Regions from separate parts of the Shewanella submarina genome, predicted to be linked through region 3. Evidence: predicted binding sites of a transcription regulator. Region 3 holds the regulator's gene; each other region holds the start of a gene.
The links. Region 3 encodes LexA, which represses DNA repair genes until DNA is damaged. Its sites were predicted from a motif close to TACTGTATNNNNATACAGTA; they were not measured.
Positions count from the first base shown of each region.

Region 1 (7,793 bases), on a different contig from region 3:
TCCCTGATGTACATCGCAATCAAGGATCAGCACTTTATTGGCTCTGCCTGAGTCGATGGCACTGCGCGCTGCCAGAATAAGGTCGTTGAACACACAAAAACCACTGCCAAAATCTGTGTGAGCGTGGTGATAGCCGCCACTCAGGTGCAGAGCTGCGCCATATTCAAGTGCCTGCATAGCGGCCAGTTGTGTACCGGCCACAGCGTGTCGGGTTCGCTCCAGCAGTTGTTCACTCCATGGAAAGCCGATACGTCTCATTACCCTGGGATCAAGCTGGTTATTGAAAAAGCCGTGAACATAATCCGGGTGATGGATAACCCCAAGTTGCTGTTCATTCACTGGTGTGGGACTGACAAACTGTGAGGGTATGGCATGACCATTGGCCATAAGCCAGTCTCTTAAGTGTTGGTATTTGGAGACGGGAAATCTATGATTGGGAGGTAACGCCAGCTGGGAGTAGCTGGCGTGATACACGAGTGGGATCATTAAAGCTGTTTGATTGCCCAGCTCATAAACTGTTTGCGGGTCTGCTCATCAGCCTGCAACCACCAGTACTGCAGCATCTGCTCGGCGTGGGCTGCGCTGTTGGGATTGGCAGCAGGAGCGGATTGAGGACCCTGAGTTGGGTTCACGACCTGTTGCTGAGTAGCTGCTTGTGGCACAGCAGCAACCTGAGCCACTGGTTGTTGAGTTGCCACGGCGGCAGTTGCGGTCGCTGCTGCGGCTGCCTGAGTCACGTTGACGCCAGAGTTATCACCCAGCAGGCGGGAGATAAAGTTGCTCTCTTCCAGATCTGTATATTCGACGCTGTATGCGACTTTACCGCCATCATCAGCAATCAGTTCAATCTTTGGTGCTTTGGCGAATTTTTCCGGATATTTCACAACATCACTGCCGGCAGGCTTGAGCTTATACTCACCATCCTCAGTCGCGACCATAGTCACAATGAAAGGGGCGGACTTAATAAAGCTCTGGCTGTCACTGAAATCATCCTCTACCAGTTCATGATAGCGAATCGCAATTTTGTGCTCGCCAGCCGGGAGATGCAGATCGGCTTTGTGGTTAAACAGGCTGGATTCTATGGTCTGTCCATCCATCGCCAGATACTCAAAGCTCATGGGAATGGACAGGTTGCCAGCCAAAGCCGATGCGGGGCCAAACAGGGCCAGCAGCGCGGTCACAGGCAGTAACGATTTCATTGTTGCTCCTTTAACGGTTGTAATCTTTAAAAGGCCGTTCCAGCAATTGGATGCGATCTTCGATATAGCTGATTGCCTGGCGACATTTCCCCAGGCGGCGATGCATCGCCAGTATTTCGTGCTGAAGATTGATTTTGTCAGTATTGGGACAATTATCAAGAGCCATATTGAGTTGCGCAATTTTTTGCTCAATTCGTTTGGCCCAGTTCAAATGTTTGTTCAGTTCATCATAGAGTTGATGGCTGTTTTGCATTACAGATGAGGCAATCCAGTCAAACCCTGACGTTTGGTGACGATTAGCCTGTTGCTTCATATAACGGGCACGTTTACTGTCACGGGTTTGGTTGGCATCTTTGATATTGACATCTGTGGTCGCGAGCGCCCGTTTCAGTGCGGCGAATCTGTCCTGAATACGTTCACAGCTGAGGCGAATAAGATCTGCACTCAGCCCCAGTTGCAGTTGTTTTTCCAGGTTGCCAATCAGTTTGCCCAGTTGCGGAATGCAGGGCCCTAGGCGTCCCCCTGTTTGATGAAACAACTCATGGTTGAATCGCTCGACATCCTTAAGCAGTTTGCTGTCCTTTTCCGGTAGATTCTGATCGTGGCGCAACACTTCCTGCTCCAGGCTGCGAAGCTGAGTGCGCAAACGACGAATAAGGTCTTGGTGTTTCAAAACCAGGCTCTCCAGGCAAGGTTGGCAGCAATAAGAATCACTATGGTAATAAACAGTGGACGAATAAAGGGTAATCCGAACTTAATGGCAAAGCGGGCACCGATAAAGGCACCGAACATCATGCAGACGCCCATGGCCAGCCCCAACTGAATATTTACCAGTCCCAGCGCCAGGAAGATAGTGAGGGAGGTCACATTACTGATAAAGGTCATTGCGCGCGCAAGGCCAATACTGTGCAGCACAGGTAATTGGTACAGCCGGGTCGAGGAGACAGTCCAGAAAGCCCCTATCCCAGGGCCGGCAAAACCGTCGTAAAAGCCAAGGGGCAAACCGTGAAGCCATTGTGTTTTGGATGCCGGGGCAACATTGGGAGGCTTACACTTATCACATCCCATGGCTTTGGGATTCAGCAGGGTATAGAGCGCGATGATAATGATGATCAGTGGCAACAGCTTATCCAGCACACTGTTGTCGACCACAGAAACAATAAAGGTACCGGCAACCGCCCCCAGAAAACAGGCTACACCTGCGTTATACCAGAATGCGGGTTTAAAGAAGTGTTTTCTGTAATAGGTCCAGGCTGACATGCAGGAGCTGAAACTGGAGGCCAGTTTATTGGTACCCAATGTCATATGTGGAGGCAAGCCCAGAGTCAGCAAAGCCGGGATTGAAAGTAAGCCACCCCCTCCGACCACGGCATCGATAAATCCTGCAATAAACCCGACAGCAGCCAGAATGGCCAAACTGCCGGGATCGGCTAACAGTTCCAAGCTAATCCTTTATACCTGCTGGTATTATTCAATGACCCGTCGATAGGGAGGCAGGGCATCGAGAAGAGATGCGCCATAACGTTTGCTGATCAGGCGGCGATCCAGAATGGTGATACGACCATAGTCCTGCTCTTTTCTCAACAATCTACCACAGCTTTGGATCAGTTTCCGTGAAGCATCGGGAATTGTGAGCTGTAAAAAGGGGTTACCGCCCTTGAGCTTAATATATTCAGCATGAGCTTGCTCAACAGGTGAGGTAGGCACCGCAAACGGCAACTTAGTGACAATCAGGTTGGTCAGGTAGTCGCCGGGCAGGTCGAGACCTTCGGAGAAACTGCCTGTACCAAAGATAATGGATGATTCTCCATCGTCACAGCGCTGTTTATGTTTTTCCAGCAGCTGTTGTCTTGGCGCTGTTCCCTGTATCAACAAAGGTTGTTTCAGTTTGCCTTCGACCAGCTCGACCACTTTTTCCATCTGCCAGTAGGATGCAAACAGCACCAGCGTCGAGGTTTCATCCTCGGTCAACTTAAGAATGTGTTCAGCCAGCTCTGCCGTGTATTTATCGTCCGTTGGCTCGGTGCGCATTTTGGGCAGAAACAGGGTGGCATTATTTTCAAAGTCGAAAGGGGACTGAAGTGCCAGGTAGCGACTGCCGTCATTGAGAGACAAGCCCACCTGATGGGCAAAGTGTTCAAATCGGTTCAATGCTCTCAGGGTCGCACTGCACAGCACTACGCCAGCAGCTTTTTCCCACAGCATGGACTCCAGCATAAAGCCCACCTCGATAGGTGATGCACACCAGAGGTAATCCACCTGCTTGCCACCTGTGAGTTGCTCAACCCAGCGAGCCAGAGGAGCCCCTTTGCTGTTATCCTCACGGGCAACCATCTTCCAAAGCTTGGACAGGTTTTCCAAACGCTGGAGCATAAATCCGCACTCTGTCATCAAGGCATCGGCCTGGTGTTTTGGCAGTTCGCCATCTTTAATCGCTTCGGTCAAAACCGATTGCATCTTGTTGAACTGCTTCAGCGCAAGATTGGAGCTGGTGGCCAGGTTTTCTGTCAGAGGTTTGATGGCGTCCGGCAGTTTACCGTGCTCAAACCGCATTCTGCCTTCACCATTGGCAAATTTACTGGCCTGGGTATCGCAGAAGTTGGCCATCTGATTAAGTTGGGTGGTCAGATCGGCGGCATAGTCCTGCAGCATCTGCACCGGCGAGATGATATGGGTAGTTTTAAGCTGATTTTGCAACTTGGCACTCAGCTTAATCATCTTCTCCAGCCAATCGGTAGCACCACGCAGGGTTGCCTGGCCACTGGAGAAGCCCCTGGCGACAACTGGCAGATGGTGTGCTTCGTCTATGACGTAGTACATATCTTCCGGGTCGGGCAGGATAACACCGCCCCCCAGTTCCAGATCGGCAAACAGCAGACTGTGGTTGGCAATCAGCACATCCCAGCTATCGATATCTTCCCGGGCTTTATGAAATGGGCAGTGTCTGTGGCTGGCATTCTGTCGATGACAGCTGTGCTTGTCACAGGCGATTTGTTGCCACAGATGATCCGGGATAGGTGTTTTGAGCGTGTCCAGTTCACCATTCCAGCGGCCTTCATGATAGTCCTTGAGCAAGGTTTGCAGCATGTCGACCTGGCTTTGATCCGGTTTGGTTTGCCACATCGCCATCTGCATGCCGTTATCACCGCCGATCAGCATCTCCAGTTTGGCCAGACAGACATAACGCTGACGTCCTTTTACCAGACCAAACTTAAAGTCGAGTTCGGAGTGTTGCAGGAAAAAAGGCAGATCTTTGTGCAGCAACTGCTCCTGCAGCGCCACTGTGGCGGTGGCAATACATACTTTCTTCTTGCTGGCCAACGCCAGAGGAATGGTGCCGAGAATGTATGACAGGGATTTACCGATACCTGTTCCGGCTTCCACTACTATGATGCGTCTGTGCTTGTCGTACTCCCCGGCCAGGGTTTTGGAAATCTCTGCCACCATATAGTTCTGTTCCCGTCGGGAGCGGAAGTTAGGCAGTGCGGCCGAAATGGCTTTATAGATGGTACGGATCTGGGTTTTGACTTTGTCAGACAGCATGCAGGTACAGGGTGGTGGAAAATGCTGTATAGAATAACAGTAAACTTGGTTGGCGGGAATCCACAGTGCAACAATCCGGGGCAGACAAGGAGTCAAATTTCCTGCTAGGTTACAGGCTGATACACCTTGCTGAGTGATTTACTTTTTATGCTCAGCATAATCTTCTGTTTCTGGAGCTGGTTATGCATGATTTGTTGCAACATGGTTTGACCGTATTCCTCGGTTTTTTCGCCATTATGAACCCCTTACCCAATACCGTGGCCTTTGTTGGTTTAACTGCTCACCAACGACAGGCCCAAAGAGTGAAAACCGCTTCGAAGGCGCTGATGTTGTCATTCGTGATTATTTGCGCTTTCGCAATACTGGGGAAATCGATTTTCCATCTGTTCGGCATTAGTCTGGCTGCGCTGAGGATTACCGGCGGCATTATTGTGTTCATTATTGGCTATCAAATGTTGAAAGGGTCGGGCAATACGCTCCATCAGGGGGATGATCTGCAGGCGGAGGATGTGAGTATTTCGCCACTGGCAGTGCCTTTGCTTGCAGGGCCTGGCACTATCGCGACCGCTATGAACTACAGCGCATCGGCAGGGTGGGGTGAGATTATTCTGACTATCGCCATGTTCGGCGTCTTGTGTGTTATCACCTTTTTCAGCTTTATTTATGGTCAGAGCATTATTCAAAAGATTGGAGACAACGGCCTGAATATTATTACCCGTTTGATGGGGTTGATATTGGCTGTTATCGGCTGCCAGATGTTAATCCAGGGCGTGCTGGATGTGGTTGCACAATATCAGCATCATTTATCCTGATACGATTTTACGATTCTGGTCTTCGGGCGCTTGTCGCCCGGTTTACTTCCTTTTCAGTGCGTAGACCGTGATAGACTCTGGCAAAAGTTTCCTGTAATCCGCTATGACTCAAACTTCTTCACAACTCATTCAAGCCAGAGTGCTGACTCGTCACAGAGTGCGGGTCAATGACGGATATTGCCTCAGATACATGGTGAAAACGCCCTCAGGGCCGGCAGTATTGGATGTGGCTGAAGGGGATTTTATCTGTTTTTGTCATCAACAGGATCTGCCAAGACTACAGACGATGGGAGCGCGTTTTCATCACAGCCGTATGCTGGAGCTCAAGAGCTTTGAATCCCAGCCGGTGGCCGCTGTTTACCTGAGTGACTACCGTGCGGTCAGTGAACTTACAAGAATGGCTACCGATGCCGGTATTCCCCTGTTTGAAAGTGATATCAGGCCTCAAACCCGGTTTCTGACTGAAAGGTATATCAACCTCGATCTTAAAGGTGAGGTGACTGAGCTTGGCCAGCTGGGCTCACTAAAGCATTACCAGCTGCATAGAGCGAAAGCAGGGCTACTGGATTTACCTTTGCGCGCAGTCTCGTTTGACCTTGAGTGCAGTATGAGTGGAGAACTCTACTCTGCGGGTTTCTATTCCGATGAAAAGTCCTGCGTCTTGATGGTGGGTGATGGACCGGAAACCCGGACTGTGATTAACGAGGCTGGTGAGGAGCTTGATTGCGAGCTCATCTGTTTTGCCGATGAGAAGTCCCTGCTCGAGGGAATTGTCGACTGGTTTACCGAATATGACCCTGATTTGATCATTGGCTGGGCCGTCGTGACGTTTGATCTGGCGCTGTTGCACCGCCGGGCACAAATATATGGTATGACATTGCTGCTGGGACGAGCCCAAACGCCGTTGGCATGGAAAGTGGCTGACAAGTTCAGACCAGAAACTCTGGAACTGCCGGGCAGGGTGGTATTGGATGGTATCGACTGGCTTAAGGCCGCGTTCTATCAATTTGACAGCTATTCACTGGAGTTTGTATCCCGGGAGTTGCTGGGCGAAGGTAAAGCCATAGACAAGGTTGATGACAGGGGCGGTGAGATAGGCCGCCTGTTCGCGGAAAACAAATCGGCACTGGCTTTTTATAATCTCACTGACTGCCGATTGGTTTGGGATATCTTCGAACATACCCAGTTGTTTGACTTTGCACTGGCCCGTTCCCGAATGACGGGGCTGGAGCTTGGGCGTGTCGGCGCCTCTGTTGCTGCATTCAATCACCTGTACCTCCCCCATCTGCACAGAGCCGGTTATGTTGCGCCGCAAATGTCAGACTTTGGTGGCCTGGAAAGCCCGGGTGGCTATGTGATGGACTCGCTACCCGGGCTATATAAGGATGTACTGGTTCTGGACTTCAAAAGTCTGTATCCCTCAATCATCCGCACCTTTCTTATTGACCCCAAGGGATTGGTTCAAGGCTTATTGGAGCCGGAGGAGGACTCTGTGCCTGGTTTTCTGGGAGCCAGGTTCAGCCGACACAATCCTATTTTGCCTGGACTGATTGCTGAGCTTGCACAGATGCGTGAACAGGCTAAGTCTGACTCCAATGCGCCCCTGTCTCAGGCGATTAAAATCATTATGAACTCTCTTTATGGTGTGCTTGGGTCAAAGGGATGTGTGTTTCACGATGCGAGGCTGGCCAGCTCAATTACCATGCGCGGTCATGAAATCATGAAACAGACCAAGGTATGGATAGAGGAAGAGGGTTATCGGGTCATTTATGGTGATACTGATTCCACCTTCGTGTGGCTTGAACAAGGGGCCAGCGATGCCGATAAGTTGGGAAAACAGTTGGTCGAACGTATTAACAACAGATGGGCAGAGAGGTTAAATCAGGAGTTTGGTCTGGTCAGCTGGCTTGAGTTGGAGTTTGAGTGCCATTATCAACAATTTTTCATGCCGACACTTAAGGGGTCAGATCAGGGCAGTAAGAAACGATATGTAGGTATAAAAACCACTGATAAAGGGCAAGAGCTGATCTTCAAAGGCATGGAGCAGGTTCGAAGTGACTGGACTCCCCTGGCCAAACAGGTGCAATTGGAGTTGTATCGCAGGCTGTTTGCCGGTGAACCGCTTGATGAATACTTGCTGCTGGTTTCTGAGAAATTAACGGCGGGTCAGTTGGATGAACAGCTGGTATTCAGTAAAAGGTTAAAAAGAAACGTCGCTGATTACACGGCAAAATCGGCG
Region 1 covers NZ_JBHRTD010000006.1:912,593-920,385, forward strand. The annotation lists gene ACFOE0_RS06975 (histone deacetylase family protein) at 1-486, opposite strand, end outside; gene ACFOE0_RS06980 (DUF2057 domain-containing protein) at 486-1,199, opposite strand; gene ACFOE0_RS06985 (primosomal replication protein) at 1,210-1,872, opposite strand; gene ACFOE0_RS06990 (sulfite exporter TauE/SafE family protein) at 1,869-2,642, opposite strand; gene dinG (ATP-dependent DNA helicase DinG) at 2,667-4,742, opposite strand; gene ACFOE0_RS07000 (MarC family protein) at 4,925-5,554, shown strand; gene ACFOE0_RS07005 (DNA polymerase II) at 5,658-7,793, shown strand, end outside.
Region 1: the regulator LexA is predicted to act here: its motif matches at 4,765-4,784, upstream of dinG (ATP-dependent DNA helicase DinG).

Region 2 (7,793 bases), on a different contig from region 3:
GCGGGCGGGTAATCACGCTCTGGCGGAACTGAGACAGGTTCAGTGGCAGGGCGATGGCGGCGAAAATCAGCCAGGCGAAGAAGCCGGTAATATCCAGCGCTGTGCCAACGATCATTACGACGGCGGCTGCTATGGTGGCTGTGAGCAGAGATACCCTGAGGTATGCACTGGCACCGAGTACCACAAGCAGAGCCAGAATCCAAAGTAGGCTAGTCACGGTAATTCTCCTTAATCTCGATGACCTGGTGTCGGTTTTTGGCACCTGGACACTGGTGTGAATGTTATGGGTCTGTACTAATTATAGCTGCTGGTCAGACCTGTGTTTCAGGTAAGTTAAACTTTCACCCATTCGATCTCAAGGTTTTTTCAAACAATTGTTTAAAAAATTTATCCTTCTTTATTACCTTTCAAGTGATTACAATTTTGCGAGGTTAAGCAGTAAAGGCAGGTATTATTCATGTGTGAGTTGTTGGCGATGAGCGCCAATGTGCCGACGGATATTGTGTTCAGTTTTACCGGTCTGGCAGAGCGGGGAGGACGAACCGGTCCTCACGTTGATGGTTGGGGCATTACTTTTTATGAAGGCAAAGGCAGCCGAACCTTCAAAGACTCAGGCCCCAGTTGCGAGTCTGAAATCGCTTCCCTGATAAAATCCTATCCTATCAAGAGTGAGGTGGTGGTCAGCCATATTCGTCAGGCCAATCGTGGGGAGGTGAATCTGGTCAATACTCATCCTTTTACCCGCGAGTTGTGGGGACGTTACTGGACCTATGCCCATAATGGTCAGCTAAGTGATTACGAAGGCAAGTTCGTTTCAACCCGCTTTCAGAGCGTGGGCAATACTGACAGCGAAATGGCCTTTTGCTGGATAATGCAAAAGATAGTGGATCGATTTGGTGATACGTCGCCTGAGCAGATGAGTGATGTGTTTGCCTATGTGGCCACCCTGGCAGATGAAGCGCGTCAGTTTGGGGTGTTCAATATGTTGCTCACAGATGGTGAATACCTGATGAGCTACTGCACCAACAACTTGTGTTACATCACCCGCCGCGCGCCGTTTGGCAAAGCCAAACTGATCGACACGGATGTAGTGATAGATTTCGATAAGGAAACTACACCCAACGATATCGTGACAGTGATCGCCACGCGACCACTGACCAATAATGAAGAGTGGAATATCCTATCTGCCGGAGACTGGCGTCTGTTCCGACTCGGTGAGGTTTGTGCCGGCAGTTGATGTTGGCTTTGCTGCTGGGTCGTCGGCGTAGTGATAATTGAGCAGTTGGATATCCAGCTGCTTATCCCCCTTTTCAAAGTGGGTGAGGCGTACCGGTAGATAACTCAGGTCTGGCGCCATCCAGAAGAAGGTCTGACGTTTCTTTTTGGGATCTCTGACCACCTCAATTTTTACTGTGTCGTATACACCACTCTCCAACTTGAGCCTTTCTTTCCCCAGAATTTTAAATTCATAGTCATCTATCTCGTTGCTTTTGACCATGCTGTAATCCAGAGGCTCTTTTCCTGCTGAGATATCCAGACGGAACTGGAGTTGAACCATCAGAGGATCGAACAGGGTATCGCTGTATTCGAACTTGCCTTTCTCGTCTTTATAGCGGGTATACACATTACCCTGCTCCCGGGCGAAGGCAGTTTGTTCTCTGAAGTTGGGTCCAGTGCCTTCTCTTTCGTGCATATAGCGAATGGGCAGCAACTTTTGTGGCTCAGTGGTATCACGGGTAAATTCGCTGCGAAGATGGCGCACATCTGACAGCACCAGCAGACTCAGGGCACTGTCGAAGTAGTAGTTGTAAATCCCCGTATCTGTCGGGGCCTCCAGGCGATAACGTCCTTTGCCAAGTTCAATATCACCATAAAACACTTTATACTCAGCGGTATGCGGGGTGAGCGGGGTTTGGCCCCATGCCTGTGGTGCGGCAAGGGAAGTGGCCAGTAACACTAAACTCGAAAAGTACCTGGGCAAAGGCGACTCCTCCTGTTCTACGTCTAAAAAGGTAATGCCATCAGCAGTGTCATCAGATCAGGCTGCCAGCCATACTTTGACAAATCGATTTTGCCTTGGTTCACAACGACACCCTCAGTTCGTAAACGGGACATCTGTTCACGATAGGGTTCACTGTCTTTGGGCAGAGAAACCTTTCCCTGACTGTTGACCACCCTGTGCCAGGGTAACGTGAGTTGTTGAGGGGCTTCTTTTAATGCCCGGGACACATATCTGGCTCTTCCCGGCAATCCGGCGAGATCTGCCACCTTGCCGTAACTGCACACCTGACCCTGAGGTATCATGCCTACAACTTGCCAGATCCTGGCCTTGGGTGACAAGTTTTGCTGATTTTCCATTGATTTCCTTGTTTCGATTAAGCCGATCGCCTTGTGATACTTGGATGTAAATCGGTTTTAAGTAATAATGCCCGCGATTTTTTGTTAACCAGAGTGTATTAGTGCATGGCAGTATTGGATATTTTACGTATTCCTGACGAACGTCTTAAACGCAAGGCTCAACCTGTAAAGGAGATTGGAGCCGTTCAGGGATTTATCGATGATATGCTGGATACCATGTATAGCACCAGCGATGGCATAGGTCTGGCCGCCACTCAGGTTGGCAGTACCCATGCTGTTATTGTGATTGATCTGTCGGAAAACCGCGATCAGCCCATGGTGATTATCAATCCTGAAATCGTTGAGCAGGAAGGTGAGTATGAAGGTGAAGAGGGCTGTCTGTCCGTTCCCGGTTACTATGCCAAAGTGAAAAGATTCCAGCGTGTGAAAGTGGTATCTCTGGACCGTGAAGGCAAAGAGCAGATCTTCGACACCGATGAGTTCCTGGCGATTGTGCTGCAGCACGAAATCGATCACCTGAACGGTAAAATCTTTATTGAGCACCTGTCCTCGCTGAAGCAGCAGATGGCAATGAAGAAAGTACGCAAGTTTAAATAATGTTGTGAATTAAGGCGTTATAAACAAAAGCCGGGATAGCGATTCCCGGTTTTTTTGTGTCTGTAACTCAGCCTTTTGATTGCTCTTTGGGCGTTCAGGCTCCGAAAATATTGTCACTGGCCATAAATCGAATATACTGTTTATATACACAGTATATGTACTAATGGTCATTCTATGTCTGCATACTCTCTTAACCAACTGCTGGAGCGTCAGGATCTCTGGCTGGGCCAACAATGGCAACAGGCTGATAAGGCGTCTGGTTATTCAACAGGTTTTGCTGAGCTGGATGCTATGCTGGCCGATGGTGGCTGGCCGGATCATGGTGTCTGCCAGTTGTTTGTTTCTCACCCCGGACAGGGAGAAATGGGTCTGTTGTTGCCATTGCTGAGACAGCTGACAGCTGCTGATCTTGGGGATGACAGACATATATTGCTGGTGGGCGGAGAGTTTCAGCCCAGTAGCCAGTACCTGGTGCAGCAGGGCGTGGATATTGAGCGCCTGTTGTGGGTCAATACTCAGGATAAGAGTGAACAGCTGTGGGCGCTGGAGCAGGGAATTAGCAGTGATGCCTGCCATCTGGTGATCGGTTGGGCCGACAGCCTGTCTATCAGTCAGGCCCGTCGCCTGCAGCTGGCCTGTGAAAAGCATGGCGTACTGACAATACTCCTGATGCCTTTATCTCAACAGGAGGAGCCGCATCCTGTCACCCTTAAATTGTCGTTAACTCAGCAAGCCGTGCAAACAGCAAAGTCATCAGGGCAGCAGCTTAAGGTGCTTAAGCGTCGTGGTGGCTGGCCGGCAACGCCTCTGTGGCTGGATCTGTTTTCCCCCCAGTTACAGCTTGCACTGCAAGGTCTTGGCTTGAGTGGTGGTTATGCTGAGAGTGTGTCCCATCTTGCGTTATCAAAACAGGTTTCCATTGAGTCTCATCATGCTTGTTTGTCTCCGGCAAGGAAGGACCGGGCGAGTACCACACAGCTTAAGGCCCACACTCAGCCTCAAACCAATTCCAGCTCCTATTCAGCTCAGCTGCTTCAAGGCCCCTGGCAGAGTGCAGATACAGAGCCTGCAAATGCCAATATTCTTGGATTGCACCAGAGCTGATCTCTATGTTGTGGTTGGCTGTCTATTTTCCCGGGTATCTGTTGCAGTACCTGAAATCCCGCCTGGATCTCACTGAAGATCTGCGTCCATACGCTTTGCATAACGACAAGGGCGATATTCTGCTGTGCGATGCGCGCGCAGCCCTTGTTGGTGTTGAGGTGGGGCAGAGCGTCGCGACGGCCTGCTCTCTGTGCAGTGAGTTGCAACTTCTTCTCTTCAATCCGGGATCAGCCAACTCTCAGGATGCCGATTCTTCGACTCAGGCCGTGGAGTGGTTGTGTCAGTGGAGCTATGACTTCAGCGCCCGGGTTGTGCCTTTGGTGTGCAGTCTTGGGGAAGAAGCCTCTGTCTCCGGGAGCTTGGTTTCATCCAAATCCTCAACAAAAGCTAAATCCCGGGCTGTATCCAGTCAGCTCGGGACAAATATAGTGCCGGATACTCTGCTGCTGGAAGTCGGCTCTATGGGCAATCTGTTCGGTGGCCTGGATGGTCTGATAACGGCCTACAAACAGCGCGCTGGTGAGCTGGGGCTTGAGTGCGTATTGGCGCTGGGCCATACACGCCTGAGCGCGGCATTACAAACCCGCCTGAGCTCTTCATTTGACTCCGGTTCATCCGGGATTAGTCCATCTCTGGCGATTTCGTCTGAGATTGCTTCATCTACGACTGTTTCATCTGGGGCTGGTGGGGAGAGTAGAGAGCAAAAACGCAGTCTGAGTGATGAACTTTCTTGCCTGGATAAATTAGCGCTGAGCCATTATCCGCTTGAGGGCGATGCACTCTCGCGTCTTGCCGGTATGGGGATCACCACCCTGGGGCAACTCAGGGCCTTGCCAACTGCAGAGCTGGGAAAGCGGTTCGGAACAGGCTTATTACTCAGCCTCAGGCGGCTGGATGCCAGCATGCCGGATCCCTGTGATTACTATGAGTTACCCCAGCAATATCGTCGTGAGCTGAACCTGCTGCATGAAGTTGAGCAGTTTCAGGGCTTACTGTTTCCCCTGGGGCGTCTGTTTGCTGAGCTGGAAACCTATTTACGTCAAAGACAGCAGGCAGTACTTAATCTGTCTTTGTATTTGAAATACCGTGATCGGGATACGCCGCCTTTGGTGTTAACCCTGAATTATCCCTTTGCCGAGCACAGAGCCGATGGCTTGATGGCGCTGTGTCGTCTGCAGCTTGAGCGTCAAACCCTGTTTCAGCCGGTAACGGATATCGTGCTGGAGGCGCTCCGCTTTGTGGAGCCCGCCAATATCAGTGCCAGTCAATCCAGAGCCTTGGGGCGGGATGGCAAACAGGGGGACATTCGTCGCCTGCAGGCAAGCTTACAGGCACGGCTGGGGGATGCCTGCGTACTTAAACTGACGGTGGCCGATGCCCATCTGCCGGAACGCGCCAATCTGGCTTTACCTGCAACTCAACCGCCAGTGCAGCAGGCGAACCCTTTATCTTTGCATGCCTGCCGTCCTTGTTGGTTATTGCCTGAGCCTTGCGAGCTTGAAGCCAGTGAAGTGGTCTTACTGAAAGGGCCGGAGCGTATCGACTCGCCCTGGTGGGAGGATAAGGCTGTCAGTCGGGACTACTATCTGGCCCGTCATCAAGGCGGTTACTGCTGGGTTTATCGCACGGCTGAGGGCTTGTTTCTGCAGGGGTGGTTTTGATGTACGCCGAGTTATACGCCCGCTCAAACTACAGCTTTCTAAAGGGGGCATCTCATCCCCATGAGTTGGTTGAGCAGGCCCATAAGCTTGGATATCAGGCGATAGCCCTCACCGATGAGTGCTCCTTTGCAGGTGTGGTCAAGGCACATATGGCGGCGAAGGCATGTGGCATCAAGTTGATTGTAGGTGCTGAGTTTATTCTGCCGGAAGGTTGCTTTGTGCTGCTGGCAACCAATCGTAAAGCCTATGGTGAGATCAGCGCGCTTATCAGCAAAAGCCGACGCAGAGCCGAGAAGGGCAGTTATCAACTGAGTCTGGATGATCTGCTTGAAGGCTTAACTCAGCCTTTACTGCTGTTTAAACCCTCCTGGCCGGAAGTCACGCTGCTTGCCGGTAGTGACTGGTCGAAGAGTCAGGCTGAGTATCAGGCGGAGATAGAGGCAACGCTTGAGCGCATAAAGGAATATTGGCTGGGCCGAAGTTACTGGTTGATGAGTCGCAACCTGATCCCGGGAGAGTCTGCTGTACTGGGTCTTTGGCAGCAGTTAGCCGGTAAATACCAACTACCCTGCGTGGCGGCCGGCGATATTTTGATGCACAGCAAACAGCGGCAGATGCTGGCCGATGTGCTGGCTTGTATCCGTCACGGCTGTAGCTTGCAGCAGGCGGGTAGCCGTGTGATGACCAACAGTGAAAGATTGCTTAAGCCGCTTGAGTCGTTGGAGAAGCGGTATCCGGCCGATTGGTTGGCCAATACGCTGGCCATCAGTAAGCGGTGTGATTTCAGCCTGGATGAGCTCAGATATGAATACCCGGCGGAAATTATCCCGGAAGGCTTAAGTGCCTCAGAGTACCTGCGTCGTGAGGTTGAAGCCGGTGCCAGAAGACGTTTTGGTAACACCATACCGGAAAAGGTACGGCTTCAGTATGAGCGTGAGTTGGAGATTATCAGCGAGCTTTCCTATGAGTATTTCTTTCTGACTATTTACGACATAGTCCAGTTCGCCAAATTTCAGGGAATACTCCATCAGGGCAGGGGCAGCGCTGCTAACTCAGTGGTCTGTTTCTGTCTCGGGATCACTGAGGTGGATCCCACCAAGGTCAATATGCTGTTTGAGCGCTTCATCTCCAAAGAGCGGGATGAGCCACCGGATATTGATGTGGATTTTGAGCACGAGCGCCGGGAAGAGGTGATCCAGTATATCTATGGCAAATATGGCCGGGAGCGGGCAGCATTGGCCGCGACTGTGATCAGCTACCGTTTTAAAAGTGCCATGGGAGATGTGGGCAAGGTGCTGGGACTTAGCCAGGGGAGAATTACCCAGCTGATTAACGGTATCGACAGGCGTGACCCCGAGTTTTCCTACGTAGCTCAGCTGTCACGTCAGTCCATGCTACCCACCGAAGGGTTGGGGCGCTTTTTGCTGCCTTTGGTCAGTGAGCTGATTGGTTTCCCCCGTCATCTGTCTCAGCATGTTGGTGGCTTTATTATCTCCTCCGGGCCTTTGTCTGAGCTGGTGCCGGTAGAAAATGCCGCCATGGTGGACCGCACTGTTATTCAGTGGGACAAGGACGATCTGGAAAGTCTGGGGCTGCTTAAGGTCGATGTGCTGGCATTGGGTATGCTGACCGCCATTCGCAAGTGTTTTCACTTGCTGGATAAACATGGCCCTGCACCGGGACAGGCCCTGATAGCAGGTAACAGACGAATAGACAATATGAGCCTGTCCGATGTGGTGTGGGAACAGCCTGAAGTTTATGAAATGCTCAGTCGCGCCGACAGTATTGGGGTCTTTCAGGTAGAGTCCCGCGCCCAGATGTCCATGCTGCCCAGGCTCAGACCCAAATGCTATTACGATCTGGTTATTCAGATAGCCATCGTTCGTCCCGGACCTATTCAGGGGGATATGGTGCATCCTTTTCTGTTGCGCCGGGATGGTAAAGAAGAAGAGAGTTATCCCAGTGAAGAAGTTCGACATGTGCTGGAGCGGACTCTGGGCGTGCCTATTTTTCAGGAGCAGGTGATCCAGCTTGCCATGGTCGCAGCAGGCTTTACCGGTGGTGAGGCGGATC
Region 2 covers NZ_JBHRTD010000017.1:590,855-598,647, reverse strand. The annotation lists gene fadE (acyl-CoA dehydrogenase FadE) at 1-217, opposite strand, end outside; gene ACFOE0_RS16580 (class II glutamine amidotransferase) at 458-1,237, shown strand; gene ACFOE0_RS16575 (DUF3108 domain-containing protein) at 1,181-1,981, opposite strand; gene ACFOE0_RS16570 (MGMT family protein) at 2,005-2,358, opposite strand; gene def (peptide deformylase) at 2,464-2,955, shown strand; gene imuA (translesion DNA synthesis-associated protein ImuA) at 3,130-4,059, shown strand; gene ACFOE0_RS16555 (Y-family DNA polymerase) at 4,065-5,720, shown strand; gene ACFOE0_RS16550 (error-prone DNA polymerase) at 5,720-7,793, shown strand, end outside.
Region 2: the regulator LexA is predicted to act here: its motif matches at 3,090-3,109, upstream of imuA (translesion DNA synthesis-associated protein ImuA).

Region 3 (7,793 bases):
CAACCGCCTTGGTGCTGATCAGTACTATCCCTGCAAGAATTCCGGCAAACGCCAGGCCCGCGACGCTTTGCGGCAAACTGATATCCAATCCCTGCAGGCTGTGATTTACCACAGAGGAGCCGCCACTGATATACGCGTAGGTCAGGATGTAGAGTACAAACGCGATAGAAAGACCGCTGACAATTCGCCAGAAACGTCCAAGAGTTTCCCGGGTCAAAGTATCGAAACTGGCACCGGGCTCGAAGTGCAGATTGGCTTCCAACAGCAGGAGTCCAGACATCAGCATAATAAACCAGATGCCCAGCAACACCATGAGTCCATAGCTGAACCACATCCCTGCGCTCACCACCGGCAGTGAAAACATACCCGCGCCAACAGTGGTCCCCGCGACAATCATCGCCCCACCCAGCAGTGATTTGCCCCCAGGGGCTGCATTCATGTGATTCGCCATATTCTTTCCATTATTAATTGTAATCAGCGATAAAAAACGCCTGCGTTGGCAGGCGTTGGTATATAAGCAAGATACGCTTTTTATTGGCCGGGAATCAATGCTCGGCCGCAACTGCGTCGACTATGGTCTGGCGTACCGAAGAACGCAAGAGCCTGTTAGCATGACTGCGAACCCGGTCAATTTGCTCAGGCTCAGCCTTGCCAGCTAGGTATCCAAGGTCTTTCAAACGAACACTCAAGGTGCCGTAGAGTTTCTTGTCGTAGAACTCCGGCGCAGTAACACCGTGCAATGCACCCAGGCGCTTCGCCAACAGGTGGCTGTCAGCTTCCAGCTCGGAACGTTCTATGTTCGGACGCGCCGCCAGCAGGTTAAAGATGATGGCATAACGCTGCATGGTCTCACTGATCAGCCCGCTGAGCAGGAACAGCATATGACTCTTGTCCTGATTGACGGTATAGGTGTCTTCGCCTGAGATCAGTTGCTCTTCATGGAACTGGGCCAACAGCTGGTCTACATAGCCGGGCAGATCCTCGATGCCCATGAAGAGTTCAGCTTCCAGTAAAGGATAAAACTCCCGGGCCACCTGATGCACCAGCTCACGGGAGCAATGCTCATAGCGGGTCAGGCAGTTGGCTATCAGGGCCGGAACAATCAAAAGGTGAATAATGTTGTTGCGGTAATAGGTCATGGATAGGGTCTGTACCGGATCAAGACGGATAATAGTGCCCAGCGCGTCCGCTTCCTGTACCAGCTTGTTCAACTCAAGTCCCTGGTCAACCAAAGACGCGCCATCCCCCTCTACCACCGACATATAGCTGGTGTAAGGAACTTCTTTCAGCAGCTTCAGATAGAGATCCAACTGTTTCTCAAGCTGGCTTCTTTCCAGCGCGTTCTGCTCGGCAGCCAGCAGCACTGCACTGTTGAGAGTCACAGCACTGGCCGCTGCAGCATCATTGATATTGGTCATCACACGATTGGCCAACTGATTCACCACTGGGGTCAGCCAGCTTGGCTTGCTTTCCGGGTCTTTGCTGACCTGCTCACGCCAATCTTCTACATTTTCTGTCAGGAAACTCTGCAGCGTAATGGGCTGGCCAAAGTTGACATAACCCTGACCAAAGTTACGCAGCTTACGAATCGCTCCGAACACCTGCCAAACAGACTCTTTTTCCTTTTTCTTACCGCTTAACTCTTTGTGGTAAGTCGCTACTTCCATCACATGGTCATAGCCCAGATAGACAGGTACCAGGGTAACCGGACGCTCAATGCCTCGCAGCACACTGTTGACTGTCATCGCCAACATACCTGTTTTTGGTACAAGCAAACGGCCGGTACGCGAACGTCCACCTTCGGTGAAATACTCAACTGAATAGCCTTTGGCGAACAGCTGATCCAGGTATTCGCGGAATACAGCGGTGTAGAGTTTGTTGCCATTGAAGCTGCGACGGATAAAGAAAGCGCCGCCACGACGGAACATCGGGCCTGCAGGCCAGAAGTTCAGGTTGATACCCGCAGCAATATGCGGCGGCACCATGCCCTGGAAGTAGAGGATATATGAGAGCAGCAGGTAGTCCATATGACTGCGGTGACAGGGCACATACACGATCTCATGACCGTCGTGATGTAACTGGCGGATCTGCTCGGCGCCACGGATGTTAATCCCTTTATACAGCTTGTTCCAGAGCCAGGTAAGGGTGCGCTCTGCAATACGAACCAGAGAGTCTGAGTAGTCAGCCGCAATCTCATCCATATACTCAATGGCACGGGCCTTGGCTTCAGACTCTGAAATCTGCTTGGAACTGGCTTCTTCTGCGATGGCGCGCTGCACATTCTCTGAGTTCAACAGCGAATGGAATAGGTTCTGGCGATTAGGCAAAGCCGGTCCTGTCATCACTTTGCGCTGACGACGGAAGTGAACCCGGGCTACACGGGCCAGTTTGTGGGCGATGGAATGATCTGTGCCATGCTCATCTGCCATATAGCGCAGAGACACAGCATTGGAAAACTGAATAAAGTTGTGTCGTCCCAGGAACAGAATCATCAGGGCCTTACGAAGCCAGCTTGGATCTTCACGCTCCAGCACCGCGGCCTTCATAGTGTCGTCATCTTTGCCCGGTGTCCGTCCCCAAAACAGACTGACAGGCACCAGCTGAACATCCAACTCACTGTCCTGACGGTGCAGCTCAAGCAGTTGAGTAAAGGCCTCCAGGAAAGGCTCGTTACCGGCTCTTTGACCAAACAAGGGCTTGGCTCCTTCAAGGCAAACCACACGGGGAATCGTGCGACCTTTCAGGTGCAAAGGTTCATTGGGATTTGGTAACCCCAACTCCTGACTGATATTCAGCAACACGTTCATATCGCTGAAAGAAGCAGTCTTAAGGACATAAACCACAGGGCGCTCGGGATCCAGATTCAGATCCTCAAAAGGGTGCTGTGGCACGGTAATGGTATGGACAAGTTTGTCCTGAATCCATCTCAGGGACTTCAACCAAAAAGAGTCTTGTTTGGACATTATTTGCTGCAATCTACATCACATTGAATTGCACATAGAATATCAGACATAACAGGAGTTGTGCCACGCACAGTATCAGACAGTAGTTGAACAATACTTGCACTGTATAAAATACTGTATATACTGACAGGTACTGTATGAAAAAACAGGGACTGACATGAGACCGCTGACGCCGCGCCAAGCTGAAATCCTTGAGCTGATTAAACGCAACATTGCCGATACCGGCATGCCACCTACCCGTGCTGAAATTGCTTCAACACTGGGGTTCCGCAGCGCCAATGCTGCAGAAGAACATCTCAAGGCGCTGGCCAAGAAAGGCTATATCGAGATCATGCCAGGCACCTCCCGGGGGATCCGCCTTCCCCATGAAGAAGCCCAAAATGATGATGCCGGTCTGCCGCTAATCGGCCAGGTTGCCGCAGGTGAGCCTATCCTCGCCCAGCAACATGTCGAGAACTACTATCAGGTTGACCCAGCCATGTTCCGCCCCGCAGCAGACTTTCTACTGCGTGTTCGCGGCGACAGTATGAAAGATATTGGGATTCTCGAAGGCGATCTGCTGGCAGTACATAAAGTTCAGGACGCCCGTAACGGACAGGTTGTTGTCGCCCGTGTAGAGGATGACGTCACAGTTAAACGCTTCGAGAAAAAAGGCAATGTGGTTTATCTGCACGCTGAAAATGAAGCATACAACCCCATCAAGGTCGATTTAACCTGCCAACAGCTGACAATTGAAGGCCTGGCAGTTGGGGTGATTCGTAACGGAGATTGGCTATGAACAAGTTAATGGGAATCGCACCACGTCACCCTGGATTGTGGCAATCAAGCTCTGCCTCACAGGCCGGTCAAATACACACTCTGCAGAGTGATAATTCCGGTCTGCAGGAATTGCAGTCCTGTGCTCCTCAACTGGCTCAACTGAGTCAGCAGGGTCGCTGGGTGGTTCTGATTAACGCCCCTAAGTTTGAATATAAGCGTCTGCTGGCCCAGGCAGGTGTTCGGATGGATAGAATCCTTCTGGTGCGCACTCGCGATGAAGTCGAGACACTTTGGGCGATGGAGAGAGCACTGACAAGTGGTACGTCCAGTGCTGTAATTACCTGGTCCGCACCCCTGGATGCCAGGGATCACAGACGATTGCAGTTGGTCGCAAAAAGCGCCCGTGCAACGGGTTGGTTAATTGAGGATGTAAACACTCACTCACATGCTAGCCATGAGCCACGCATAACAAACTGCTCTCCGGCAAGCCTGAATCTGCACAGCTTCCACTGATCTTTAGTAGCAAACTTATCCTACCAAGCCCCGAGTCTGGGGCTTAACTGTTTATATTCACCCAAGAAATTTCATTTGCGCCTTGAGCTTGATCAATATTTACTCAGCAAGTAATGTAAATTTAAAGGGCAAAGTTTTCTGCCCAACTACTCTCCTCAAAAAAACTGACCGGAAGAAGTTGGTGCCAGAATAAATAGTCGGACGTACAGCGATTAGTGTGTTGTTTGCAGTCGGTGATATAAGGCAAAAAAGCCGCACCGAATACACTTGCAGTCTCGTTGCTTATTGTGGGAACCGAAGAGTTAACATAGAGCAGAGATTTACTGTGTGACTCTTCTTTGTAGTTGCGATTGCAATTATACAGAGGAGATGTCTTTTGAAGCATTGGCTGTATTTATTAGTGGGGATTTTTTCTCCCACTTTGGCGGCATCGGAATTGCCGCTCAACATGACCCAGGGGGTCACAGAAATAAGTAATCAGGTCTATGACCTGCATATGACGATTTTACTTATTTGCTGTGTCATCGGTCTGATTGTGTTTGGATTAATGTTTTACTCCATGCTCAATCACCGTAAGTCCAAAGGCGCTGTTCCGGCGCAATTTCACGAAAGCACCAAAGTTGAAATTATCTGGACGCTGATCCCATTCCTTATCCTGGTTGGTATGGCGGTTCCCGCCACCAGTACCCTGATTGCCATGGAAGACACTTCCGATGCCGATATCACTGTGATGGTGACAGGCTCGCAATGGAAGTGGCACTACAAATACTTCAACGAGGAGATTGAGTTCTTCTCTATTTTGTCGACTCCCAGAGACCAGATAGACAACAAGGCGCCCAAGGATGCCAACTATCTGCTTGAAGTCGACAAGCCGCTGGTGTTGCCCATCAATAAGAAAGTGCGCTTCCTTGTGACCTCTGAAGATGTGATTCACTCATGGTGGGTACCTGCTTTTGCGGTGAAAAAGGACGCCAACCCGGGCTTTATCAACGAAGCCTGGACCAAGATTGATAAGCCCGGTACCTACCGGGGTCAATGCGCCGAGCTTTGCGGTAAAGACCATGGCTTTATGCCAATTGTGGTAGAAGCTATGCCTGAAGCCGAATTTGACGCCTGGATTGCAGGCCAGAAGCAGGCAGCTACTGAAGCCGCAGCTCAGGCTGAAGCGTCTCTGTCACAAACTCTGACCATGGATGAACTCATGGCTCAGGGCGAACAGGTTTATATGGCTCGTTGCGCCGCCTGTCATCAACCTAATGGTGCCGGTCTTCCCGGTGTCTTCCCCGGACTGCTTAAGAGCCCGATTATTCAGGGCCCTGTCGGTGACCACCTTGACATAGTGATCAATGGTAAACCCGGCACAGCCATGCAGGCCTTTGCCAAGCAGCTGACAGCGCAGGAAATTGCCGCAGTTGTTACCTATGAGCGTAATGCCTGGGGTAATGACACCGGCGATGTAGTTCAGGCTGCTGATGTCAGCAACTTTGAAAAATAACGGGGAGACAGATAGATGAACACCACGACACAAGACACAGATGCCACGTTGGATCCGGTCTCCCATGACGATCACCATCATGATGGGCCACCAAAAGGCATAATGCGTTGGATACTCACTACCAACCATAAAGATATCGGTACGCTTTACCTCTGGTTCAGTTTCATTATGTTCCTGGTCGGCGGTGCTATGGCACTGGTGATCAGGGCTGAGCTGTTCCAGCCTGGTTTGCAGTTGGTTGACCCCAACTTCTTTAACCAGATGACCACAGTGCACGGCCTGATTATGGTATTCGGCGCAGTAATGCCGGCATTTACCGGTCTGGCCAACTGGATGATCCCCTTGATGATTGGTGCGCCCGATATGGCGCTGCCAAGGATGAATAACTGGAGCTTCTGGATCCTGCCATTCGCCTTCTTTATCCTGCTCAGTTCGCTGTTTATGGAAGGTGGCGGCCCTAACTTCGGTTGGACTTTCTATGCTCCACTTTCAACCACCTATGGCCCTGACTCCACCGCCCTGTTTGTGTTCTCAGTACACATCATGGGTATCAGCTCCATCATGGGTGCCATCAACGTCATCGTTACCATAGTCAATATGCGCGCACCGGGTATGACCTGGATGAAACTGCCGCTGTTCGTATGGACCTGGCTGATCACCGCATTCCTGTTGATTATGGTGATGCCGGTGCTGGCAGGTGTGGTCACTATGGTGTTGACAGACAAGTACTTTGCCACCAGCTTCTTTGATGCTGCCGGTGGTGGTGACCCAGTGATGTTCCAGCACATATTCTGGTTCTTCGGTCACCCTGAGGTATACATCATGATCCTGCCTTCGTTCGGGATCGTCTCCTCCATTGTGCCTGCATTCAGTCGTAAAAAGCTGTTTGGCTACTCCTCAATGGTATACGCCACCGCCAGTATTGCGATTCTCTCCTTCCTGGTTTGGGCGCACCATATGTTCACCACAGGTATGCCCCTGGCGGGAGAGCTCTTCTTTATGTACTGCACCATGCTGATTGCAGTGCCTACAGGGGTGAAAATCTTTAACTGGGTAGCCACTATGTGGCGGGGTGCTTTGACCTTCGAAACCCCAATGTTGTTCTCGCTGGCCTTTATCATCCTGTTCACCATTGGTGGATTCTCAGGTCTGATGCTGGCTATCACGCCTGCTGATTTCCAGTATCACGACACCTACTTTGTGGTCGCTCACTTCCACTATGTACTGGTATCAGGTGCAGTGTTCTCCATTATGGCGGCCGCCTACTACTGGCTGCCAAAGTGGACCGGCCATATGTATAACGACACCCTGTCCAAGTGGCACTTCTGGTGTTCGCTCATTTCGGTGAACGTGCTCTTCTTCCCTATGCACTTTGTCGGTTTGGCAGGTATGCCAAGACGTATTCCTGACTACGCACTGCAGTTCGCCGATATCAACCAGATTGTTTCTATTGGTGGCTTTGCCTTTGGTCTGTCGCAACTCCTGTTCCTGGCGGTAGTGATTAAGTGCATCAGAGGCGGTGAAGCAGCGGCAGCCAAGCCCTGGGAAGGCGCGGAAGGTCTGGAATGGGAAGTCCCAAGTCCTGCTCCTTACCATACTTTCAGCACGCCGCCCGAGGTGAAGTAATCATGAGTCAGTCAACGCAAAATCGAAAGCTGATAGGTTTGTTGCTGCTGGGTGCAGTAGGCATGTTCGGCTTTGGTTTTGCGCTGGTCCCCCTGTATGACGTTCTGTGTGATGTACTGGGGATCAATGGCAAAACCAATGAAACTGCCGTTACCTACAAGCCCATGGAGATAGACACCAGTCGTCTGGTGTCAGTGGAGTTTGTGGCCATGGTTCCGGGAAAAATGCCCTGGGAGTTCGGGCCTGAGGTCAAACGTATGCAGGTTCATCCCGGTGAGCTTATCAGAACCAAGTTTCTGGCAACCAATAATACCGGCGCCACTATGGTAGGTCAGGCTATTCCCTCAGTTTCTCCGGGAACCGGGGCAGCTTATTTCAATAAAACAGAGTGCTTCTGTTTTAACCAGCAAACCCTGATGGCCCATGCCAGTGCGGAG
Region 3 covers NZ_JBHRTD010000015.1:145,771-153,563, forward strand. The annotation lists gene mtr (tryptophan permease) at 1-451, opposite strand, end outside; gene plsB (glycerol-3-phosphate 1-O-acyltransferase PlsB) at 546-2,963, opposite strand; gene lexA (transcriptional repressor LexA) at 3,121-3,741, shown strand; gene ACFOE0_RS12460 (cell division inhibitor SulA) at 3,738-4,235, shown strand; partial or broken gene coxB (cytochrome c oxidase subunit II) at 4,612-5,718, shown strand; gene ctaD (cytochrome c oxidase subunit I) at 5,746-7,356, shown strand; gene ACFOE0_RS12475 (cytochrome c oxidase assembly protein) at 7,359-7,793, shown strand, end outside.

Region 4 (7,793 bases), on a different contig from region 3:
AGTGTCATCCAGCTTGAATAGCTTCAAAACCTTAAAGCCCACGTTGGCTGGGATATGATCGATAACAGTACCATTTTTAATGGCTTCTACTTTCAGGTGGTTATCTTTGGTCATGTTATCGCTTCCTTAAATCTCTTCGTTCAGTACCAGTGCCAGCAGTGCCTGACGGGCATAGACCCCGTTCTCTGCCTGCTCAAAGTAGTAGGCATAGGGCGTGCTGTCGACGTCTACTGTGATCTCGTCAACCCGTGGCAGCGGGTGCAGGACTTTCAGGTTGTCTTTGGCACCTTCCAGAGTTTGACCGCTCAGGATGAAGGCTGACTTGATATGAGCGTACTCAGATTCGTCGAAGCGCTCTTTCTGAACCCGGGTCATATACAGAATATCCAATTCAGACATTACCTCTTCCATGGTGCTGTGGATGCTGTATTCCATACCGGCTTCTTTAACCTGATCCAGAATGTAGTCTGGCATGGCCAGTACGTCCGGAGCGATAAAGTAGAAGCGGTTGTTTTTGAACTTGGTCAGCGCCTGTGTCAATGAATGCACTGTGCGGCCATATTTCAGGTCACCCACCATGGCGATATGCAGGTTGTCCAGACGCCCCTGAGTTTCATAGATGGTGAACAGATCAAGCAGTGTCTGGGTAGGATGCTGGTTAGCACCGTCGCCACCGTTAATTACAGGCACGCTGCCAGAGAATTCTGAGGCCAGACGAGCAGCGCCTTCACGTGGGTGGCGCATGACAAAGGCATCTACATAGGAGGAGATAACACGTACAGAGTCCGCCAGTGTTTCTCCCTTTTTGCCTGCAGAAGTGTTGCCTGCATCGGGGAAACCAATGACCCGGCCACCCAGGCGCTGGATGGAAGTCTCAAAAGACAGGCGGGTACGGGTTGATGCTTCAAAGAAGCAACTGGCAATCACTTTATGTTGCAGCAGAGTGGGTCTCGGCTCGGCTTTGATTTGACCGGCAGTTTCAACCACCAATTCTAGTTCCTCGCGGGACAGTTCCGGAATGGACAATATGTGCTTTTTGTAGAGCGGATTAGGCATGTTTCTTATCCTTTGGCTTTTGACCCAAAAAAAAGCCCCCAATAAAGGAGGCTTAATTATGTATAGACTGGAGCAAATACCCGGTCGCACCGAAGTTACGGTGGCAAGTACGAAACTTGAAAGAGATGGCAAATACCATAGGGTTACTGTGCTCCAGACAAAATTCCCGTGACTATACGCTGTTTGTTGTATATTTCAAGCCCTGATGCATGAGCATAGGGGCTAACTCTCAGTTTAACATAGGCTTTGTTCGACTTTGTCGTGTGAGATTTGTGGCGTGAAATAAGGCCATCGTCCAAACCCGGATAACTAAAAGCAAAAGATAGCAGGGCTAACCCGCCGTTGCTGCTTGTGATGTCCAGGGGGCTGGCCAGTGTGGAATACTTTGATCACCTCTGAGTACAAAATTGAGTTTGCCACCCAGCAGGGTTCTGCGTCCCATCGCCATACCTGACAGATAGTCGTAACGCAGTGACTTATCTTCGCTGCCAATCAACCTACTGGACAGGGGAGTTGGAGGACACAGCTGAAGTATCTGCAGATCCTCCGGAGGATTATCCAGAAATGCCAAAGAGCGCTGGTATACCGCTTCATGATGAGCCAGATACTCCACCATAGGTACCTGTCTATGGTGTTGCTCCAGCCAGTCACTGAGTCTGTGTACCCAGGGTGTGGCGAATTCAGTATCAGACGGAGCGGTACGTATCACCACAATCCGGCGTGCGCCTCTATGATAGGCCTCTTCTATGGGTAGTGGTGCAGCCAGTCCCCCATCCAGATAGTGCTCACCATCAATCTCAACGCCATTACGGTAAAGAAATGGCAGGGCGCTTGAGGCTTTAAGAAGCTGCAACCAGTTATCTTGATTGGGACTGAAAAAGCTGGGTTGAATATCACTGATTCGGGTTGAGGTTATCAGGAACTCTCTGTCTGCCAATGCTTGCACGCCTTTATCGACATCCAGGCGGTATTCATTCTGGGTGGTTTTATGAAAATACCAATCCAGGTCCACAGTATTCCCACCCAGAAAAGCGCGACCGGGATTGAAGAACTGTTTATCTCTGGTCAGCTGCATAATCGAGCGCTGAGCGAAACCCTGTTGACCAGACAGAAAGCTGGAAAGATTCTGGGCGCCTGCTGAAGTGCCTATCATTAGCGAGAATGGATTGAAGCCCAGCTCCAGCCAACTATCGAGAACGCCTGCGGTGAATATGCCTTTCTGGCCACCTCCTTCGGCGATGAGTGCGGTTCCTTGTCTTACCCGGTTGAGACTGGCACTGTGCTGATACTTGAGGAATGAGCTCATGAGTCAGTTGTGCAGTTGGGGAATTCCCCCATGCTACTTGGGATGGTTAACGGGATAAAATTAAAGATTGTTCAAATAGTGGTGACCGATTGGCTGACTGTTCGCCAGAGTGAATTGATAATTACCGTAATTTCTTGATCCAGAGGTGAGAAGAGGGCCAGATCCTGCTAGAATCCCGCCCGTCTAAAACTACTCTTTCGGATGCCATTCTTTCATGGTTTGGATTGATTACGCCATTATCGGAATTGTCGGACTGTCAGCGCTTATCAGCCTGGTCCGGGGCTTTGCCAAGGAAGCCATGTCTCTTGTTGTCTGGTTTGTTGCTTTCTTTATTGCCAGTCAGTTCTATCAGGATCTCGCCGTCCACCTAACCCAGATTGGGGATGAAATGGTGCGAAATGGCGTGGCCATAGCCATACTCTTTGTAACGACTCTTATACTCGGTGCCCTGGTGAATTACTTGCTGGGGCAGCTGGTTGCCAAGACAGGATTGTCGGGAACCGATCGTGTGTTGGGCCTGGTGTTTGGAGGCATTAGAGGTGCCCTAATCGTCAGTGCTCTGCTGTTCTTTTTGGATGCCTTTACCGGTGCACCCAACACCCAATGGTGGAAGGATTCTGTGCTGGTGCCCGAGTTCGGTGTGGTTATCCAGTGGTTTTTCCATTATTTGGAAGATACCTCAAGCTTTGTACCCCAAATATAAGGGAAGGGCAGTTTTGCACCTTCCCACCAAGGAAGGGCAACAGACCCTTCCTGATAATGACATAGAACATCTTACAATGAGGAAGTTTTCCCATGTGTGGTATCGTCGGAATTGTTGGCCGCTCGTCGGTTAATCAGACCATCTATGATGCACTGACAGTGCTTCAGCACCGCGGCCAGGACGCTGCGGGCATAGTGACCATTGACGAAGGCGCCTTCCGCCTGCGCAAAGCCAATGGCATGGTGAAGGATGTGTTCGAAGTGAAGCATATGCAACGGCTTCAGGGTAATTCGGGCATAGGTCATGTTCGTTACCCCACCGCCGGCAGCTCCAGTTCTTCGGAAGCCCAACCTTTCTACGTCAACTCTCCCTTCGGTATCTCCCTCGCCCACAATGGCAACCTCACCAACACTGTCGATTTGATGGAGCGTCTGGCTGAGCAACGTCGTCATGTAAACACCACCTCTGATTCAGAAGTGCTGCTGAACCTGCTGGCTGACGAACTGCAACACACCAGTTGCCGTAACCTGACCGAAGAGCATGTGTTCGATGCTGTTGCGGCAGTACACAAGATGACCCGTGGCGCTTACGCTGTGGTGGCCATGATTATTGGGCAGGGCTTGGTGGCTTTTCGCGATCCTCACGGTATTCGCCCTCTGGTGTTGGGTAAGCATGAAACCGAACAGGGTACCGAATACATGGTGGCCTCTGAGAGCGTGGCGCTGGATGCAGTCGGCTTCGAGGTGATGCGCGATGTGGCGCCGGGCGAGGCTGTCTACATTACGCTGGATGGTCAGCTGTACACACGTCAGTGTGCTCAGGATCCAAGCCATGTGCCATGTATCTTTGAGTACGTTTACTTTGCTCGCCCTGACTCCACCATAGACAAGGCCTCTGTTTACGCGTCCCGCGTGAATATGGGAACCCGTCTGGGAGACAAGATTAAACGGGAATGGTATGACCTGGATATTGATGTAGTGATTCCAATTCCGGAAACCTCCTGCGATATCGCGCTGGAAATAGCCCGTTGTATGGACCTGCCATACCGCCAGGGTTTTGTGAAAAACCGCTATATCGGCCGTACCTTTATTATGCCGGGTCAGCAGGAGCGTAAGAAGTCAGTACGTCGTAAGCTCAATGCCATTGGTGCTGAATTCAAAGGTAAAAATGTGCTGCTGGTGGATGACTCTATCGTGCGCGGTACCACCTCAGAGCAGATCATCGAGATGGCCCGTGAAGCCGGTGCCAAGAAGGTGTACTTCGCCTCTGCTGCCCCTGAAATCCGCTTCCCCAATGTGTACGGTATCGATATGCCGACCTCCAATGAGTTGATTGCCCATGGCCGTGACTCGGAAGAGATCGCCCGTATCATTGGCGCCGATGGGATTATCTTCCAGGATTTGGCTGATCTGGTGGAAGCTGTACGTCAGGAAAATCCGGATATTCAGCGCTTTGAAACTTCAGTATTCGACGGCGAGTATATTACCAAGGATGTGGATCAGGCCTATTTGGATTACCTGACCGCACTGCGTAACGACGATGCCAAGGCGAACCGTAATATGGAGCTGGGGACCAACCTGGAGCTACATAACGTTTGCCACCCATAAGCGGATAAGCTGCTGAAATAAAGCCGGGGCCAAGCTGAACTTACCGCTCGGTTAACCGGTCAATCGGTGAAGAATTAAAAAGCCCTGCGCATTAATGCAGGGCTTTTTATCTTTAAAAGCTGCGACCACGAAGCGTTCGCTTCTCTCACTACACTGAGGACACGAAGAAGAGGAAAAAGAATGCTGCTTTTCTTCGTGCCCTTCGTATTCTTCGTGGTTCAAGGTTTTAGTGTGCGTCCTTGGAGGAGCGCTTAAACGAACTGCGTTGGGGTCATGCCCTGGCTTTTTGCAGCGCGGCGTTTAACAGACTGTTAGATAGGTAGTATTTACAGCAATCAGTGGCTGTTTTCTTGCTTTGGGTTTACAGCGCCTGTTTGCTTGGTTAAATTGTACTGTAAACTTATCCAGTGGTTACTTGTCCCGTCATATGATCCTTTATATCGCCGAAAAGCCCAGTTTGGGGCGCGCCATTGCCGATGTACTGCCCAAGCCACATAAAAAGCATGATGGCTACATTGAGGTGGGGAATGGCGATATGGTGTCCTGGTGTATTGGCCATCTGCTTGAGCAGGCACCACCGGATGCCTATGACGAGAAGTATAAATCCTGGAAAATGGAAGACCTGCCTGTTGTACCCGAGCAGTGGCAACTGATGCCGAAATCCTCCAGTCGCAGTCAGCTGTCTGTACTGCGCAAATTGGTGAAGCAGGCCGACAGTCTTGTACATGCCGGCGATCCCGACAGGGAAGGGCAACTCTTGGTGGATGAGGTACTCTCTTACCTTAAAGTGAGTCAGACCAAATTGGGTCAGACTCAACGTCTTCTGATCAGTGACCTTAACCCACAGGCGGTAAAGCGGGCACTGAATCAATTACGCTCCAACCGCGAATTTGTGCCCTTATCCACCTCTGCCCTGGCCCGCAGTCGTGCCGACTGGCTTTATGGTATGAATATGACCCGCGCTTTTACCCTGCAGGGGCGCAAAGTTGGCTACCAGGGAGTGCTTTCAGTGGGTCGGGTGCAAACTCCACTGCTGGGGCTGGTGGTGCGCCGGGATGAAACCATTGAAGCCTTTGAGCCCAAACCTTTTTATCAGGTGGATGCCCACCTGCTGACACAGGCCGGAGAGCGTTTTACCGCCCGTTGGCAACCCAGTGAAGCCTGCCAGAAATTTATGGATGAAGAGGGGCGGGTGCTGTCGCCAAGGTTGGCTGACAATGTGGTCGAGCGGATCACGGGTCAGCCCGGGCATATCACAACACTTGAGCAGAAGGATAAGCGCCAGGCGCCACCTTTGCTTTACTCTCTCTCATCACTGCAAATTGATGCCGCAAAGCGTTTTGGCTTATCGGCCAAAGCAGTGCTGGATACCTGTCAGAGCCTGTATGAAAGACACAAGCTGATCACTTACCCCAGATCAGACTCCCGCCATTTGCCCAAAGAGCAGTTAAAGCTTGCTCCCGGGGTGGTGGATGCTGTGCTGAATAATGCCCCTGGACTGGTTCAGGGGGCGGATAAACCTGACTTGTCGATTAAGTCAGCCGCCTGGAATGACAGTAAGGTGGATGCTCACCATGCGATTGTGCCCACAGATCGCAACGCGGATCTGTCTAAGCTCAGCCGGGATGAAGCCCGTTTGTATGAGCATATTGCCCGTCAGTATCTGGCCCAGTTCTATCCTCACCACTTATATCAGGACACTAAAGTGGAGATCACCATAGCCGGTGGCCTGTTCAGTGCCAAAGCCAAGGTGACCCGCTCGCCGGGCTGGAAGCAGCTGTTTGCCAGTAACAAGGCATCAGCGAATGAGAGTAATGCTGTTGCATCTCAGGGGGACGATAAAGAGGAGGAGCCGCTGCAAAGCCATCTGCCCGTGCTGAAAAAGGGTGAGGAGCTGTTTTGCGAGCGCGGTCAGCGGCTGGATAAAATGACCCAGCCGCCAAAGCACTTTACCGATGCTACCCTGCTCAGTGCCATGACTGGGATTGGTCGCTACGTTAAAGATGATGCGATTCGTAAGACCCTGAAAGACACCGACGGTCTGGGTACCGAAGCCACCCGGGCCGGTATTATTGAGCTTTTGTTTAAGCGCGGATTTTTAGTGCGTCAGGGCAAGAGTATTCAGGCTACGCCAGCTGGCAGAGGTTTGATTAACAGCTTGCCTGAGGCAGCGACCACACCGGATATGACAGCATTATGGGAGCAAAGTCTGGAGGCTATCAGCCAAAAGAGCATGCGCTATCAAAGTTTTATGGATCCACTGCTGGCCAATATTCATCATCTGCTGGAGGTCGCGGCGCAAACCACGCCCAATGCTCTGGCCGGTGTGCAGGCCAAGCCAGCCTGGAAAGGTAAAGGCAAAGGACGTGGCGGCTGGAAGAAGAAAAGTACCGGCAGCTCTGCTGGCACCAAGTCTTCAGCTGCCAAAAGTGCAGCAGGCAGCAAAAGCGGTGCGCGCAAACCCAGAGCCAAAGCTGGCTGATGACTCTTCCCCTGTCTGTAGCGTGCTTGCCAAACAAGGAGCCTGCAGGCACAGGTACTGACGAGTGCAGTCAGTGCCAGATTCAGTGCCGATGAGCCTCAATTGCCAGACAAATCAGTGCATAAGGCCCATCGATGTTGGTGACCTCATCATTGCCCGGATTACATTGGGCGGCGATGGCGACGCCGTGAAGGTAGTCTGCCAGCAAGGCAATAACCTGCATGAGTTGGGTGTCAGTCAGCGCTAATGGCTTAAGTGCAATGCCGACTTTGTCACTGAATACCTGTGCCGGTCCGTAGCTGGTCATGGACAGCATGGTTTCCAGCAGGCCTTGCTGACGACTCAGCAGGGCCAGATAGCTTTGGCACAACTGCTTTAACTCGGCTTGCCAATCTCCTGTGCCTGACGGGGTATAAATTTCCTCAATCAATGAAACCGTCAGAGCCTCAAGCAGGGCAGCCTTGTTGGCGTAATAGTGATAGATGGCCATAGCATCGATATCAAGCTCATTAGCTAACTGGCGAATACTGGGCACTTTGCCGTTTTCTCTCATCAGCTGACGCGCCATGTTCAGGATGAGCTCAGCACTGAGCTGACTTTTGTCTGCCCCCGGACGTCCCCGTTTTTTGAGCTTGACTG
Region 4 covers NZ_JBHRTD010000006.1:929,161-936,953, forward strand. The annotation lists gene pyrI (aspartate carbamoyltransferase regulatory subunit) at 1-114, opposite strand, end outside; gene pyrB (aspartate carbamoyltransferase) at 127-1,056, opposite strand; gene ACFOE0_RS07035 (patatin-like phospholipase family protein) at 1,388-2,362, opposite strand; gene ACFOE0_RS07040 (CvpA family protein) at 2,577-3,065, shown strand; gene purF (amidophosphoribosyltransferase) at 3,158-4,672, shown strand; gene ACFOE0_RS07050 (DNA topoisomerase III) at 5,100-7,154, shown strand; gene ACFOE0_RS07055 (TetR/AcrR family transcriptional regulator) at 7,237-7,793, opposite strand, start outside.
Region 4: the regulator LexA is predicted to act here: its motif matches at 5,063-5,082, upstream of ACFOE0_RS07050 (DNA topoisomerase III).